Regions from separate parts of the Streptomyces sp. NPDC054834 genome, predicted to be linked through region 3. Evidence: riboswitches for the same ligand, from Rfam matches in the RefSeq annotation. Region 3 holds a riboswitch; each other region holds the start of a gene.
What was found. A riboswitch is a leader RNA that binds a small molecule or an ion and turns the genes downstream of it on or off. The one in region 3 is predicted to bind S-adenosylmethionine.
Positions count from the first base shown of each region.

Region 1: another riboswitch for S-adenosylmethionine. It lies ahead of ACWGJM_RS32285 (DUF3293 domain-containing protein); the one in region 3 lies ahead of thrC (threonine synthase).
Region 2: another riboswitch for S-adenosylmethionine. It lies ahead of ACWGJM_RS31725 (aminotransferase class V-fold PLP-dependent enzyme); the one in region 3 lies ahead of thrC (threonine synthase).

Region 1 is NZ_JBSGZV010000030.1:75,738-81,403, forward strand. Features, by position in the region: gene ACWGJM_RS32265 (glycosyltransferase) at 42-1,511, opposite strand; gene ACWGJM_RS32270 (hypothetical protein) at 1,508-1,684, opposite strand; gene ACWGJM_RS32275 (nucleotide sugar dehydrogenase) at 1,812-3,368, opposite strand; gene ACWGJM_RS32280 (hypothetical protein) at 3,583-3,912, opposite strand; SAM riboswitch class IV at 4,363-4,478, shown strand; gene ACWGJM_RS32285 (DUF3293 domain-containing protein) at 4,523-5,005, shown strand; gene ACWGJM_RS32290 (hypothetical protein) at 5,427-5,666, shown strand, end outside.
Region 2 is NZ_JBSGZV010000029.1:58,952-64,617, forward strand. Features, by position in the region: gene qcrA (cytochrome bc1 complex Rieske iron-sulfur subunit) at 1-414, shown strand, start outside; gene qcrB (cytochrome bc1 complex cytochrome b subunit) at 411-2,048, shown strand; gene trpD (anthranilate phosphoribosyltransferase) at 2,190-3,254, shown strand; gene ACWGJM_RS31715 (PRC-barrel domain-containing protein) at 3,356-3,712, shown strand; gene ACWGJM_RS31720 (hypothetical protein) at 3,741-3,914, shown strand; SAM riboswitch class IV at 3,992-4,108, shown strand; gene ACWGJM_RS31725 (aminotransferase class V-fold PLP-dependent enzyme) at 4,288-5,664, shown strand; gene ACWGJM_RS31730 (Lrp/AsnC family transcriptional regulator) at 5,661-5,666, opposite strand, start outside.
Region 3 is NZ_JBSGZV010000001.1:377,783-383,448, reverse strand. Features, by position in the region: gene otsB (trehalose-phosphatase) at 1-572, shown strand, start outside; gene ACWGJM_RS01745 (alpha,alpha-trehalose-phosphate synthase (UDP-forming)) at 727-2,163, opposite strand; gene ACWGJM_RS01740 (glucosyl-3-phosphoglycerate synthase) at 2,269-3,240, opposite strand; SAM riboswitch class I at 3,372-3,527, shown strand; gene thrC (threonine synthase) at 3,546-4,829, shown strand; gene ACWGJM_RS01730 (ubiquitin-like small modifier protein 1) at 4,940-5,215, shown strand.

The DNA of each region.
Region 1 (5,666 bases), on a different contig from region 3:
GACAGAGGTTCGCCGCTGCTTGAGCCGTTCTCCGATGACGTTCACGGGCCGACCGCTGCCAGGGAGACCTCGGCGCCGTTCTGGCGCGTGCCCCACCCGGTCTTGGCGCAGGTCGCCATGCCGTACCAGTGCAGTACGCGCAGCACCGTCCACCCCATGATGATCGCCAGCGGCATCATGAGCCAGGTCAGGGCGCGGGATCGGATGCGCTCGTCGGAGCGGATCACCCCCAGGTACCGCAGACCCTGCGCCCAGCCGATCAGGAACGGAACGACCAGCATGGCCCTGGTCGGCATGTGGTGATAGCAGAGCGGCTCGACGATCAGCAGCCACAGAGTGACCATCTGACCCAGCACCATCTCGTACCAGCGCAGCAGGTGCAGCCAGTACGAAGGTCGGCCGAGCGGCAGATAGCGCATGCGCCAAATCGAGCGGATCGTGGACCCGCGCATCCACCGTAGGTACATGCGGGTGAAGTGCGACACCTTTTCGGGCATCGCTGTGAAGACCACCGCCGAGGGTTGCTGCACGGTGAGGCCGCGCTGTGCCGCGTACAGCGTCAGCAGGCTGTCGTCGGAGAGCATGACAGGCCTGCCGAGGAAGGTCTCGTTCAGGTACGAGCCGAGGTTCTCGCGCACCACTTCGGCCCGGTAAGCGGCCAGGGGACCTGAGTTGACCAGCACCGAGCCCAGTGCGGATTGCCCGGAGCGGTCCACGAGCTGGGAGGTCACGAGCCACAGGTCGGTCACGCGGGCGAAGCCCTGCTGGCCGCGCCAGTGGGTCAGCTTGCCCACTCGGGACAGCCAGGACAGGCGGGTGCCGTCGGGCCGTCGCAGTTGTGGGCGTTGCGGGCCGCGGTTGTTGGTGGCGAGCACGATGCCGGCGACCGACTGCACCTTGCTGCGGGCGAAGGGGACCATGAGCTGCTCGACCGCGTTCGGTGCCAGGCAGGAGTCCGAGTCGACGGTGATGTAGATGTCGGCCTGCGGGCTCACGCGGATGCCGTGCGCCTGCGCGTGCCGCTTGCCACCGTTGGGCACGCGCTGCCAGCTGGTCTCGATCCCCGCGCGGTCGGCCTGGACGTGCCACCAGTCCCGCACGGCGGCGTAGTCCGTGCTCGTGGATCCGTCGTCCACGACGTGAACCGAGTCGGGTCGACGGGTTTGCCTCAGGAAGGACTCGAGGCCCAGTTTGAGGTACCCGGGATCTTCGTTGAATACGGGCACCAGGATCGACACGTGCAGTCCTTCGAGCTGGCGCGCGGCGCGGGGCGTCAGTCGGCGCGGCCGCTCCAGGTGGTACATGAAGGTCTGGATCAGCAGTAGGACGAACAGCGACACCCACACGGCGAGCATGCGGCTGCCCGTGTGGTCCTTGTAGTGCGAGAGCGTGATGGCGTGTTGGGCGGCCCAGACCGTGGCGCCCAGCAGGACGAGGATGCCCATCAGGACGGTGGCGGACCGGTGCTGGTGGGCGGCCAGCACCGGGGTTCCGCGGCGGTGTGCGCTCACTTCTGGCCGGCATCCTTGCGGGGACGGAAGCGGAGGCGGACCAGGGCCGCCCCGACGACGACGAGCGCGGCGGCTATGCCGATCATCCAGCCGCCCAGGGAGTAGGAGACGCCACCGATGGTGATGGCGCCCAGGCCCGTCTTGGCCAGCTGCATACCGTCGTAGTCAGACATTGCGAGAACCTCCGGAGGAGTCGTGGTGATGGGTATGGGCGGTGGCGCGTGGCGCCGTCGGCCGGTCGGACCGTGATGCGGGCCCGACGAAGGGGAAAGGGTTCGGAAGCCAGTCCCGGCGCGGTCCTTACGGCACCACTCGGGCCGGGACCCCGTCGAGGCGGTAGGTGGCATCGAGCACGGTGCACGAATCGGGTACTTCGGCTAGCCAGCCCAGCTCGGTGTCCGGGTGGAGGGTGTGCACCACGACGAGGTCCCAGGTCTCGTACTCCGGGACCGTTTCGCTGGTGAGCTGGACGTCGCCGACCTTGAGCATAGGCACGAGCGGATCGGTGAAGTGGACCTTCGCGCCGGCGGCGGCAAGCTGTTCCGTGATTTCCAGGGCCGGCGACTCACGCAGGTCCGCAACACCAGCCTTGTAGGCCACGCCCACCATCAGCACCTTGGCACCGGACAGGCTCAGTCCGCGGTCGGCCAATACCTCCCGAGCTCGACGCACCACCTGACCGGGACGGGTGGCGATGGAATTCATGGCGGTGTCGATGAGTGGCGAGGAGATCCGTCGGGCTCGCAGCTGCCACAGGAGGTAGTGCGGGTCGCACGGGATGCAGTGACCACCTACGCCCGGGCCCGGGTAGAACGGCATGAAACCGTAGGGCTTGGTCGCGGCAGCGGCGATGATAGGCGCGGGATCGAGGTCGAGAGCGTGGCAGTTGTCCGCGAACTCGTTGGCCAGGGCGATGTTGACGGCGCGGAACGTGTTCTCCCACAGCTTGGTCATCTCGGCGTCCTCGGGCGACGGCAGGGCATGCACGGTCGGTGCGGTGCGGCGCAGTACCGCCGCCGCGAGCGAGGTCGAGTGGGTTCCGGCGCCGCCGACGACCCGGGGGGTCGTGTCCTGGGTGTGCCGGGCGTTGCCGGGGTCGATGCGTTCGGGAGAGAAGGCCACGAAGACCTCGCTGCCCACCTCCAGGCCCCGTTCGGTGAGCGGCTTGATCAGCAGGTCTCGCGTCGTGCCCACGTATGTGGTGGACGTGAGCATCAGCAGCTGGCCGGGAACGGCGTGGGCGACAGCGGTCGCGCAAGCCCCCGCCATGGCGGTCAGGTCCGGTACCAGGTGCCGGTCCACGGGCGTGGGCACGCAGATCATGACCGTGCGGGCTCGGGCGAGCTGGCCGGGATCCGAGGTGAGGGTGAAACGGGCGTCGTCCAGATGGCGACTGAGACGCTGGTGATCGATGGGCAGCAGGTCCACGTCGCGGCTGCGTATGGCCTCCAGACGCGCGTCGCTGACGTCAAGACCGATGACTTCGTTGCCCGCGGCGAGCAGGGCGAGCGCGGTGGGCAGTCCCACGTAGCCGAGCCCGACGACGGCGACAGGGGCCTTCGCATGCTCTTCCGGATCGGGCAGCCGGTCCGCTTCCCCGGCACTGGAACGGTGCACGGCCGAACGGTGCAGCACGGGCTCTTCTCCGACGGAATGAAGAAGGCGGTGCGCCGACCGCGGGCCCGACGAGTCCTCGTCGTACGTCATATCGGATGCCCCCAATTTCAAGCGGATGTCACCCACAGCCACGCGCGCGGGAAGCGGCGGGCGGCTGGGGTGAGTGATGGTCAAGTTAGTGGATTCGGAGACGAATGTGTGTGTCGCGTGGGGAGTTTGTGATGAACTCGTGAAGATCATTGATGCGGTCCCGGCATTGAAAGGGGCGCGGTGCGGGATGCGATGCGCACCTCAAGCATCGCCCTTCGGGACGTGGAGGTCGGCTGCCGTCCGTGTCTGCGGCGCATCGCGCCTCCGTCGAGACGCGCTGCCGGCTTCGTTGCGGCGGCGGTAGCTGCCGTTGCCCATGACCGCTGAGAAGATCCGTCGGGGTGTCGACGCGCCTCCCGGTGGCTCAGGCGTTGCGGGTGGAGGTGGCGCGGACTCCCGCGTAGACGGTCAGGAACAACTCCAAGCGGGCTGCCTCGGCGGGGGACACGTCGCCGGCGGTGAGGCGGGCGCGGGCCTCGCGGTGGATCCGTCGCAGATAGCCGCTGCGCTCCAGGTGTCGCCAGAGGAGGCGGAAGGTCTGCTGATGATCCTGGAGCGTGGTCTCGTAACTTCTTCGAGTGACGTGATCGGCTTGGTCCATCAGAGCCTCGAAGTTCTCATCGTCGCTGCGCCCGAGCATTGCAGCCAAGTGGCGGTAGTAGACGGTCAACTCCTGCTCACCGTTGTTGTCCAAGCGGTCCCTCCTCAGGTCCGGCGGTTGCCTTCGCTGCCCCAGTTCGTCCCAGTCGGACGAGCCGGCCTGGGGCGGTAGGCGGTAGGCGGCAGCCGCTGGCGAGCCCGTCCATTCGTTTTCGGCCGACGGCGAGGCTGCTGCGGAACCCAAGGTGAAGGAAGAATGCGAGGAGACGGACGTGACGCTCTGATAACCCGTGTTATCAGGGCGATGTGTTGAGCACCTCGGTCTCTGCTGGGCGACCCCGGACCGGAAGGGCGGGGCTACTTGAAGCCGTTGGGGCTGCCGGTCTCCCGCCTCTTCGGAGGAGTGTTCTCGGACTCTGTCGTACGCCCAGGCCACGGCTTGTCATGGAGCTCGCGATCGCGAGCAGGCCAGTGTTCCGGTTGAGGTGTGGCAATGCCTTCTCGTACTGGACTCGCAACCCGTTCTTGTGTCAACATCCGTTCCGGTCACGAAGCCGATCGCGCCCCTGGACGACCGTCGGCTGGCAACCTCGCCCACCGCGCAAGGTGCCTTCCAGGGAAGACCAGGCCTTCACGGTCCCGTGGGGGTAAGCGCGGATCTCCCTGCCCAGCGGGTAAGGGGGTCCCTCTGGGAGGGAGACCTCATGTCTGCTCACATGTCGATGGCCGAAACGCCGCAGTGGGCTCATTACCAGCAGGCCGTGGTGGACGTCGAGTTGCCCGAAGGCACGGTCCGAGTGGCACCGGCACCGCGAGCGGTCACGGTCGGCTCGTTTCCTGCCCCGCATGGGGAGAGCATCCACGTCGTCACGGCGCACAACCCTGGTGGCCGCCGCGCATCCCGGCTGGAGAACGACCGTGCCCACCTAGAACTGCTCGGGCAGCTGCGCCGACGGGGACTTCGTTGGTGGCCTGCTGTAGGCGGTGACGTGGAAGGTCGACACGCCGAGGAGAGCGCAGCGATTGTCGGCCTGAGCGACCAGGAAGCGTGCGCACTGGGTCGGCAGTTCGGCCAGGACGCGGTGTTCGCCTGGTCGGAAACGACATGGAGGCTGCTTTCCTGCTTCGAAGCCGAAGAAGCACCGACACGCGGCTGGCAGGCAACCAGGCGGTCCCAGCAGGACTGACCCCCAGCGCCGTCACCGACCGTTCGGGTGACACGGCCACCCTCTCTGACGCGAGAGCGGCCGCGCTGATTCCGGACAAAGCACGCCACGGGCGTCGTCCCCTTCGCTTAGGGCGGCGCCCGACCGGCCTCCTGAACGATTCTGCGGCCCCGGTTACCGTCGGACTGGGCCTCGCGTCTGCCTTCGACCGTCAACCTGGCTGGTCGCCCGCGGCTTGCGGACCGTATCGGAACCAGATCCGACCGCCTTGACGATCGTCGGCGGCAAGCACACGCCTCCACGGCATCGGCCGAGGGGCCACCACACAGACCTGAGGAGTGCCGCCGTGGCTCCGCCCTCGCGATGCCCGCACTGCGCCGCATCACTCGAGACCGAACTACCGCCGGGTGCAGGCGCCTCGCCTGAGCCCCGTCGCCATCCCGTGACCAGCCGGGTCTTGCACGTCGTCGTCCACGAGGTGCACCCCGAGCCGTCGCTGTACGCCTGCCCCGACTGCGGGGGCCGCTGGCCGCGTGGAAGGCCTGCCTCGGCCGACCCTCTGCGCAAGCGTGTCCTGCCCTATCTGCAGGTGCGGAAGAGGAACGCCGCCCCCATCCGTCCACCCCGCCAGACGACGCCCGACAAGGAGAAAGAGAACCCCGTGCCCCTCGAAGACACCGTC
Region 2 (5,666 bases), on a different contig from region 3:
CCCGAGGACGTCCAGGTCGGCTCGCTGACCTTCGCCAAGCCCGAGGGCCTGGAGGAGGCACAGGAGGATTTCCAGAACGAGATCGCCAAGGCGGCCCTGATGATCATCCGGCTCCAGCCGGACAACATCAAGGACAAGCGCGAGCTCGAGTGGTCGCACGAGGGCATCGTCGCGTACTCGAAGATCTGCACCCACGTCGGTTGCCCGATCTCGCTGTACGAGCAGCAGACGCACCACGTGCTGTGCCCGTGCCACCAGTCCACCTTCGACCTCTCCGACGGTGCCCGAGTGATCTTCGGCCCCGCCGGTCACGCCCTGCCCCAGCTCCGCATCGGCGTGAACGGAGACGGTTACCTCCAGGCGCTCGGCGACTTCGAGGAGCCCGTCGGTCCTGCATTCTGGGAGCGCGGATGAGTACTTCAGCCAACGAACAGCCCCGCCCCCGCGGGAAGGCACCGGCCGGCGAGCGCGTCGCCGACTGGGCCGACGGCCGGCTCGGGATCTACTCCCTGGCCAAGGCCAACATGCGCAAGATCTTCCCCGACCACTGGTCGTTCATGTTGGGCGAGGTCTGCCTCTACAGCTTCCTCATCATCATCCTCACGGGTGTGTACCTGACGCTGTTCTTCCACCCGTCGATGAACGAGGTGGAGTACCACGGCAGCTACGTCCCGCTCCAGGGACAGCTGATGAGCGAGGCGTTCAGCTCGACCCTGCACATCTCCTTCGACGTGCGCGGTGGTCTGCTCATCCGGCAGATCCACCACTGGGCCGCGCTGATCTTCCTGGCCGGCATGTTCGTGCACATGATGCGCGTCTTCTTCACCGGCGCGTTCCGCAAGCCGCGTGAGATCAACTGGCTGTTCGGCTTCCTGCTGTTCGTCCTGGGCATGTTCACCGGCTTCACCGGTTACTCGCTCCCGGACGACCTGCTCTCCGGCACCGGTGTCCGCTTCACCGAGGGCGCGATCCTGTCCATGCCGATCGTCGGCACGTACATCTCGTTCTTCCTCTTCGGCGGCGAGTTCCCCGGCCACGACTTCGTGGCCCGGTTCTACTCGATCCACATCCTGCTGCTGCCGGGCATCATGCTCGGCCTGGTCGTCGGCCACCTGATCCTGGTCTTCTACCACAAGCACACGCAGTTCGCGGGTCCCGGCAAGAGCAACAAGAACGTCGTCGGCATGCCGCTGCTGCCGGTCTACATGGCCAAGGCCGGAGGCTTCTTCTTCCTGGTCTTCGGTGTCATCGCGGCCATCGCGGCGGTCGCCCAGATCAACCCGATCTGGGCCATGGGCCCCTACCGTCCGGACCAGGTGTCCACCGGCGCCCAGCCCGACTGGTACATGGGCTTCGCCGAGGGTCTCGTCCGTTACATGCCGGGCTGGGAGATCAACCTCTGGGGTCACACGCTCGTCCTGGGCGTGTTCATCCCGCTGGTCCTCTTCGGCCTCGTGCTGGCGGCGATCGCGCTCTACCCGTTCATCGAGTCCTGGGTCACCGGCGACAAGAGCGAGCACCACATCCTGGACCGCCCGCGCAACGCCCCGACCCGTACCGGGTTCGGTGTCGCCTGGGTCACCGTGTACATGATCGGTCTGGTCGGCGGTGGCAACGACCTGTGGGCCACCCACTTCCACCTGTCGATCAACGCGGTCACCTGGTTCGTCCGGATCGGCTTCTTCGCCGGACCGGTCCTCGCGTTCATCATCACCAAGCGGATCTGCCTCGGCCTCCAGCGCCGCGACCGCGACAAGGTGCTGCACGGTCGCGAGACCGGCATCATCAAGCGCCTGCCGCACGGTGAGTTCATCGAGGTCCACGAGCCGCTCAGCCAGGAGCAGCTGCACACCCTCACGGCCCACAACCAGTACAAGCCGGCCGAGATCGGCCCGACGGTCGACGAGAACGGCGTCGAGCGGAAGATCAAGGGCTCCGAGAAGCTGCGCGCCAAGCTCAGCGACGCCTACTACGGCGACGACAACCAGATCCCGAAGCCGACTGTCGAGGAGTACAAGGAGATCACGAGCGGCCACGGCCACCACTGATCGCTGCGCACGCCACGCCACGCGCGAAGGGCCCCGTCCGGTGTTCGGACGGGGCCCTTCGCCGTGCCCCGGGCTGGATAGGGTGGCAGCACACTCTTCTTCTACGACGACACACTCTTCTACGACGACCAGGAGCGGCTGATGAGCGCTGTGACCCCCGCTGGAGGCGACACCGCGGCGGGCCGTTCCTGGCCCGAGGTGCTGAACGCCCTGCTGTACGGCCGTGACCAGAGCGCCGACGCGACGGCCTGGGCGATGGACCAGATCATGCGCGGCGAGGCCACCGACGCGCAGATCGCCGGCTTCGTGGTGGCGCTGCGCGCCAAGGGCGAGACCGTCGAGGAGATCACCGGTGTGGTCCGGGCGATGTACGAGCACGCCAATGTGATCGAGGTGTCGGGCCGCACGGTCGACATCGTGGGCACGGGCGGCGACGGCGCGAAGACGGTGAACATCTCCACGATGTCGGCGCTCGTGGTGGCCGGCACGGGCGCGAAGGTCGTCAAGCACGGCAACCGGGCGGCCTCCTCGGCGTCGGGCTCGTCGGACGTCCTGGAGAAGCTGGGCGTCAATCTGGACCTGACGCCACAGCGGGTGGCCGAGGTGGCGGAGGAGGCGGGCATCACCTTCTGCTTCGCGGTGAAGTTCCACCCGGCGCTGCGTCATGTGGCCGCCGCCCGCGGCCAGCTGGGCATTCGGACGGTCTTCAACGCCCTCGGGCCGCTGACCAACCCGGCGAAGGTGAAGGCCCAGGCGGTCGGCGTCGCGGACCCCCGTCTGGCGCCGATGATCGCGGGTGTCCTGGCCGAACGCGGCAACTCCTCCCTGGTCTTCCGCGGCGACGACGGCCTCGACGAGCTGACCACGACGTCCACGTCCCACGTCTGGGTCGTGCGCGACGGCAAGGTCGCCGAGGAGCGCTTCGACCCGCGCGACGTCGGCATCGAGCTGGTGCCGGTGGAGGCCCTGCGCGGCGGTGACCCGTCGTACAACGCCGAGGTCGCCCTGAAGCTCCTCGACGGGGAGACGGGCCCCGTACGGGACGCCGTCCTGCTGAACTCGGCGGCGGCCCTGGTGGCCCTGGACCCGACGGAGGAGCCGCTGGCCGAGCAGCTCCGCGCCGGGATGCGCAAGGCGGCCGAGTCGATCGACACCGGCTCGGCCAGACGGACCCTGGACCGCTGGGTGGCCGCGAGCAACGCGTGACCCGAGCGGCCGCGGGAGTACAGTGAAGACGTGGTAGCTCTCCCGCGGCCGCTCCGCTTCCCCCTGCGGTGTCCGGGAGGGCGGGCCGCGAGGAGCGAGGCATGATCCACTCAGCCGATATCCGCGAGTGGCGCAACCGCGACGTGATCGATCCCAGGGGCCGCAAGATCGGAGCCCTCGAAGCGGTCTACGTGGACACCACCGACGACACGCCCGCCATGGTCACCGTCCGCACCGGGGTGCCGACACGCCACCGGCTCGTCTTCGTCCCTCTCGACGAGGCGACCCTCGGACCCGGTTACGTGCGGGTGGCCCATCCCCGCGGGCAGGTGAAGAAGTCGCCGTCGATCGGCATGGACGACGTCCTGCCGGCCGAACGGGAACACGAGATCTTCGAACACTACGACAGGCCCTACGAGGCCGGTGCCGAACGCGGGCGCCGTCTCGCGCGCGGCTGACCGGCCCGGTCGGAGGATGTGGTCACCCATGGCGCTCTTCCTGTTCCTGATCATCGTGGCGCTCGTGCTGGGACTCATCGGCGTGGCGGCGAACGGGTTGTTCTACCTCCTGATCATCGGTGTGGTGGTCCTGGCCGTCGACCTGGTGCTGTTCGGCGTGCGCTGGTCCCGGCGCTCGCATCGGCACCACTTCGTCCGGTGACCCCGACGCGTGGGCGGCGTCCCGGGATCCGGACACGAGTTGCGGGCCGGTGATCGGCTCGCGTACGTTCCATTCCAGGTCATGAGTGACAGTCATTCGGCCCCGGCCGACTGTCCGGCAACCCTCCGTCCGTGGCGGGGTGCCCCGGGTGAAGACCAGGCCGCAGGCAGCGAGGTCTGCGGCAAGCGCGGACCCCTCGCAAACCAGGGGTCCTGGTCGTCGAGGGAGCCTTCCGTGAGCAAGCGAATGCGCTAGGGCCGCCGGCCCTAGGGGCGTCGAGCCCCGCCTCCGCACACCCCCTTCACCCTGTCGGCGCTCGAGCACCCGTTCGCTCGCGTCGGCGATTTCCGCCTGCTTTCACGGGAGTACACCCATGTCCGTCTCCACCCTTGCCGCCGACCAGTCCGTCTGCGCCCCGCTGCCCGTTCTGGGCCGGGACGTCACCGTGCCGCTCGTCACCGGCGGCGAGGTCACCTACGCCGCGCTCGACTACGCGGCCAGCGCCCCCGCGCTCCAGCGGGTCTGGGACGACGTGGCCGCGTACGCCCCGTACTACGGCAGCGTGCACCGGGGCGCCGGTTACCTCTCCCAGCTGTCCACCGACCTCTTCGAGAACGCCCGGAAGACCGTCGCCGAGTTCCTCGACTGCCGGGAGAACGACCAGGTGGTCTTCACCCGGTCCACCACGGACTCCCTCAACCTGCTCGCCCGCGCGCTCCCCGCCGACTGCCAGGTCTTCGTCTTCGAGACCGAGCACCACGCCTCGCTGCTGCCCTGGCAGGACGCGCGGGTCACCTACCTCAACGCCCCGCGCACCCCGCGGCAGGCCGTCGAGACGCTGGAGCGGGCCCTCGCCGACCGCACTGTGTCGATTGAAGGGGGGTACGGGCCGGCCCTGGTGTGCGTCACCGGCGCCTCGAACGTCACCGGCGAGCTGTGGCCGGTCCGCGAGCTGGCCGCCGCCGCCCACGCGCACGGCGCCCGGATCGTCCTGGACGCCGCCCAGCTGGCCCCGCACCACCCGGTGTCCGTCCGGGACCTCGACGTCGACTGGGTCGCCTTCTCCGGGCACAAGCTGTACGCCCCGTTCGGCTCCGGTGTGCTGGCCGGCCGCGCGGACTGGCTGCGCGCGGCCGAGCCGTACCTCGCGGGCGGCGGCGCCAGCCGCAAGGTCAGCCGGCGCACGGACGGGGGAGTGGACGTGGAGTGGCACGACAGCGCCGCCCGCCACGAGGCCGGCTCCCCGAACGTCATCGGCGCCTACTCCATCGCCTCGGCCTGCAAGGCGCTCACCGAGGCGGGCTTCGACACCCTGGTCGCCCGGGAGGAGTACCTGATCGGGAAGGTCCGCGCGGGCCTCGCCGAGGTCCCCGAGGTCCGGGTCCTCTCCCTCTTCGGCGACGACGCCCCGCGCGTCGGCGTCATCTCCTTCGTCGTCGAGGGCTGGAACAGCTCGCACTTCGCCGCCGCCCTCTCCGCCGAGTACGGCATCGGCGTCCGCGACGGCCTGTTCTGCGCCCACCCGCTCCTGCGCACCCTGCTCGGCAGCGACCCGCAGGCCCAGGGCGAGTGCGGCGCCCCCGAGGCCGCGCCCGGCGAGAAGTCCCTCAACGCCATCCGCGTCAGCTTCGGCGCGGGCACTCCGGACGAGCACGTGGAGCGGTTCGTGGGCGCGGTGCAGGAGCTCGTGCGGGCCGGCGCGAAGTGGAACTACCGCACCGAGAACGGCCGTTGCGTCCCTGCCGTCTAGTT
Region 3 (5,666 bases):
GCCTGGAGCACCTCGTCGTCCTCGGCCACTACGGCGCTGAACGCTGGGACGCCGTCACCGGCACCGTCAACGCCCCCGCCCCGCACCCCGGCGTGACCGCCGTCCGCGCCGAACTGCCGGGCTTCCTCGACCGCATCGGCGCCTGGCGCGGCACCTGGATCGAGGAGAAGGGCCGGGCCGTCGCCGTGCACACCCGCCGCGCCGACGACCCGCAGGCCGCCTTCGAGGCCCTGCGCGAACCCCTCACCGACCTCGCCGCCCGCCACGGCCTGATCGTCGAGCCCGGCCGCATGGTCCTCGAACTCCGCCCGCCCGGCATGGACAAGGGCGTCGCCCTCCTGGAGTACGTCCGTGAGGCCGGTGCCGAGTCCGTCATGTATGCCGGCGACGACCTCGGCGACCTTCCCGCCTTCGCCGCCGTCGACAAACTCCGTTCCGACGGCGTCCCCGGCCTCCTGGTGTGCAGCGGCAGCACGGAGGTGACAGAACTCGCCGAACGCGCGGACCTGGTGGTGGACGGCCCGGAGGGAGTAGTTGCACTGCTGCGGGGGCTCGCGGCGGCGCTGGACTGAGCGAGGGCGACGGAGGGGTGGCGGTCGCGCCTGCTTCTCATGAGCGACCGCGGCGACGTCGTGCTCTACGTCGCCGACCACGTCCTTGACGAGGCGGCGCGGTCGGCAGTGGCGACCGCCGCCCATCCGTCGGCCAAGGCGCCGCAGGCGCCCGTCACGCCTCCAGTGCGTGCAGCTGGTCCAGGAACCACTGGGCCGGCGGCAGCGCCGTGGCCGCGGCGGCGAGCCGCTTGGTGCGTTCCGCGCGTTCGCCGTCCGGCAGGGTGAGCGCCTGGTGGAGGGCCTGGGCCGTGCCCGTGATGTCGTACGGGTTCACGGTGAGCGCGTCCTCGCCCAGTTCCTCGTACGCGCCCGCCTCCCGCGACAGCACCAGCACGCAGCCCGCGTCGGAGACGACCGGGATCTCCTTGGCGACCAGGTTCATGCCGTCCCGGATGGGGTTGACCAGGGCCACGTCGGCCAGCCGGTACGCGGCCAGGGAACGGGCGAAGTCGTCCTTGACGTGGAGGACGACCGGGGTCCAGCCCGGCGTGCCGTACGCGGAGTTGATCTCCTCCGCCACCCGCTGCACCTCGGCCGTGTAGTCGCGGTACACCGCGAGGTCCTGCCGCGAGGGGTAGGCGAAGGCCACGTGCACCACCCGCTCACGCCACTCCGGGTGGTCCTCGAGGAGCTGCCGGTAGGCCAGCAGCCCGCGCACGATGTTCTTGGACAGCTCGGTGCGGTCGACCCGGACGATCGCCTTCCGCGCCCCTCCGCCCGGAGCCGAACCGATCTCCGTCCGCAGCGCCGCCATCCGCTCGGCCACGTCCGGCCGGTGCGCCCGCTCGCGCAGGAAGTCCGCGTCCGCGCCGAGACCGTGCACCCCGATGCGCGTACCGGAGGGAATGCCGGGGCCGAGGACCGAGTGACAGCAGGCGGTGAACGCGTCCGCCCAGCGCTGGGTGAGGAATGCCGCCCGGTCCGCGCCCAGGATCCCGCCGAGCAGCTCGGCCGCGATGTCGTCGGGCAGGAGGCGGAAGTAGTCCGGCGGGGCCCAGGGGGTGTGCGAGAAGTGGCCGATGCGCAGGTCGGGGCGGAGCTGCCGGAGCATCCGGGGGGCCAGGGCCAGGTGGTAGTCCTGGACGACCACCGCCGCGCCCTGCGCCGCCTCCTCGGCCAGGGCTTCCGCGAACGCCCGGTTGTAGGCCTCGTACGACGCCCACTGCCGCCGGAACTCCGCGTCGAAGACCGGCTCCAGTGGCGTCTGGTACAGCATGTGGTGGACGAACCACAGCACCGAGTTCGCGATGCCGTTGTAGGCGTCGGAGAAGACCGTCGCGTCGATGTCGAGCATCCGCACGTGCTGCCCGCCGGTCGCGTCCACGGACAGCCGCCGGCCGCCGTGGGAGCGGCGCACGGCCTCCCGGTCGGCGTCGCTCAGCGCGGCGCACACCCACATCGCGTTCGCGTTCGGCCCGATGGCCGACAGCCCGGAGACCAGCCCGCCACCACCCCGTTTGGCGTGCAGCGAGCCGTCCTCGCGTAGCTCGTACGAAACCGGGCCGCGGTTGGACGCGACCAGCACCTCAGCACCGTGCGTGGAAGCCATGGGTCTCAACCTAGCCCGGCCCGGAAACGCTCAAACGTACGTTCCCTCCCTTGCGGGGTGACAGGGGCGAGATACGGACGGGATACGGACGGGATACGGCCGGAGTCAGGCCACCCGCCGCTCGGCGTACTCCGCGATCTCCACCATCGGCGGCCGCTCCTCCGTGTCCACGGAGAACGTGCGCGGCTCGAAGCCGTCCTCGCCCCGCTCGAACTGGGTGAGGGAGGGCCGGATCAGATGCCCGCGGGCCAGCCGGAGCTGGGCGGTGCGGTAGATGGCGGCCGCCATCCGGCCCAGCGCCTGCCCGTCCTGGTGGCGGTGCTTGCGTACCCCCACGTCCACCTGGGCGAGGGCGTCCAGGCCCACCAGATGCAGCGCGTCGACCAGCATGCCCAGCTCCACCCCGTACCCGACCGGGAAGGGCAGCTGCTCCAGCAGCGAGCGGCGGGCCGCGTACTCACCGCCGAGCGGCTGCACGAAGCCGGCCAGCTGCGGCCAGTGCATGTTCAGCAGCGGGCGCGCCATCAGCTCGGTGACCCGGCCGCCCTGGCCCGCGGCCCTGCCGGAGGCGAGCGAATTCAACTCAGTGCCGAGCGGACGGTCGTACATGCCCTTGACCAGGTCCACGCCCGGGTCGGTCAGCAGCGGACCGACGATCCCCGAGACGAAGTCCGAGGAGAACTCCCTCAGGTCGGCGTCGATGAAACAGACGATGTCCCCGCCCGTGACCAGCAGCGAGCGCCACAGGACCTCGCCCTTGCCGGGCACGGCCGGGATCCGCGGCAGGACGGCGTCGCGGTGGACGACCCGGGCGCCCGCGGCGGCTGCCACCTCGGAGGTGCGGTCGGTGGACCCCGAGTCGACGACGACGATCTCGTCGACGAGCGGGACCTGCTGCATCAGGTCGTGGCGGATGATCGCGACGATGTCGCCGACCGTCTCCTCCTCGTTGAGCGCGGGCAGTACGACACTGACCGACTGGCCCGTGCGCTGCTTGGCAGCCAGGATCTGGTGGAGCGGACGATCGGTCACGGACCAGGAGCGGGTGCTCAGCCAGCGCTCGACTTCTTCCAGCACGGTGGGCGGCTCCTCACAGTTTGTCTCGCGGTTCGGACGACTATCTCAACTGTCCCGGCCTTCGGTTACAGTCTTGAACAACGCGGATGACCATCGCATGTCCGAGGTCACTGTCGTTCACAACCGCATACCGCTCATCCAGAGGGGCAGAGGGACACGGCCCGATGAAGCCCCGGCAACCCTCCAGTCGGTTCTCGTAGATCAGTGTTGATCGTTCCGCGAGGCTCCCGGCTAGGGAAGGTGCCAAATCCGTCTCACGGCGAGATGCGTCGTGAGGAAGATGAGGAGAAAGGGCCTCGCCTCACATGGCTGTGCAGACTGTTGCAAGCACCACTGACTCCACCGTAGACCTTGGCCCCGCCGCGGCTCTGAGCTGTCGCGAGTGCGGCCACCGGGTGCCGCTCGGACCGGTCTTCGCCTGCGAGGAGTGTTTCGGCCCGCTCGAGATCGCCTACGACTTCTCGTCCTACGACACCGAGGAGCTCCGCAGGCGTATCGAGGCGGGCCCCGCGAACATCTGGCGCTACGCCCCGCTGCTGCCGGTCCCGGCCGACGTGGCGGAGAAGCCGAACATCAACCCCGGCTGGACCGCGCTCGTCAAGGCCGACAACCTCGCCCGTGAGCTGGGCGTGACCGGCGGTCTCTATGTCAAGGACGACTCCGGCAACCCGACGCACTCCTTCAAGGACCGCGTGGTCGCCCAGGCGCTGGAGGCGGCGCGCGCCTTCGGTTTCACCACCCTCTCCTGCTCCTCCACCGGCAACCTGGCCGGCGCGGTGGGCGCCGCGGCGGCCCGCGCCGGCTTCCGTTCCTGCGTGTTCATCCCGCACGACCTGGAGCAGGGCAAGGTCGTCATGGCCGCGGTCTACGGCGGCGAGCTCGTCGGCATCGAGGGCAACTACGACGACGTGAACCGCTTCTGCTCCGAGCTGATCGGCGATCCGGCGGGCGAGGGCTGGGGCTTCGTCAACGTCAACCTGCGGCCGTACTACGCGGAGGGGTCCAAGACCCTGGCGTACGAGATCTGCGAGCAGCTCGGCTGGCGGCTGCCGGACCAGATCGTCGTGCCGATCGCCTCCGGCTCCCAGCTCACCAAGATCGACAAGGGTCTCCAGGAGCTGATCAAGCTCGGTCTCGTCGAGGACAAGCCGTACAAGATCTTCGGCGCCCAGGCCGAGGGCTGCTCGCCGGTGTCCACCGCGTACAAGGCCGGTCACGACGTCGTACGCCCGCAGAAGCCGAACACCATCGCCAAGTCCCTCGCCATCGGCAACCCGGCGGACGGGCCGTACGTCCTCGACATCGCGCGCCGCACGGGCGGCGCGGTGGAGGACGTGACGGACGAGCAGGTGGTGGACGCCATCAAGCTGCTGGCCCGCACGGAGGGCATCTTCGCGGAGACCGCGGGCGGCGTGACGGTGGGCGTCACGCAGAAGCTGATCAAGGGCGGCGTCCTCGACCCGACCAAGACGACCGTCGTCCTCAACACGGGCGACGGCCTCAAGACCCTGGACGCGGTGGCAGGCACCGGCCTGACCGCCACGATCCGTCCTAACCTCGATTCGTTCCGACAGGCCGGCCTCGCGTAGACGTTCTGACTGCGGGCCGGCGAGGGCCGGCCGCGCCCTCGCGGCGGCAGCCGCGTCTCAGAACAGCCCCGCGCGCCCAGCCCCGCTTACCCGACCGGAGGTCACACCGCATGAGCGTCACCGTCCGCATCCCGACCATCCTGCGCACCTACACGGGCGGCCAGGCCGAGGTCAAGGCCGAGGGTGCGACCCTCGCCGACGTCATCTCCGACCTGGAGAAGAACCACACCGGTATCGCCGCCCGCGTCCTGGACGACCAGGGCAAGCTGCGCCGCTTCGTCAATGTGTACGTCAACGACGACGACGTGCGTTTTGAGCAGGGTCTGGAAACGGCGACCCCGGACGGCGCGGGCGTCTCCATCATTCCGGCCGTCGCCGGCGGCTGACGCGGTCGGCGCGGCTGACAGAATGACAGATCATTACCGTCGGTAACACCGGTTACCGAGTGTTCATCGAATTGCCCCCTCCGTGAGAGAAGCGGAGGGGGCAATTCAGTGTGATTGAGCGCGGTACAGTTGGGGAACGCGCTCCAGAACCCCGGGTCGAGAACCCCGGATTCGCACCGCACACCCGACAAGAAGTAGCCAAACTGTGCGTGCCTTTTGAGCCTTATGAGCCTTTTATGGGGTCCGACTTGCCCTGAATTCAGCCGAATTTTTGGCAGATTCCCGACCGCACCCGTCCAGATTTCTCGTCCGATTGACCTGTTGCAGACGGCAGTTGGACAGATACATTCAGCCGCGGTCGACGCGTTCCGGCGCACGCCCCCAATCCTTGGGGGGTGAGGTCTGACCCGGATCCGCGAGGTGTGGATCTGTGCAAGGGCCAGTAATAGGG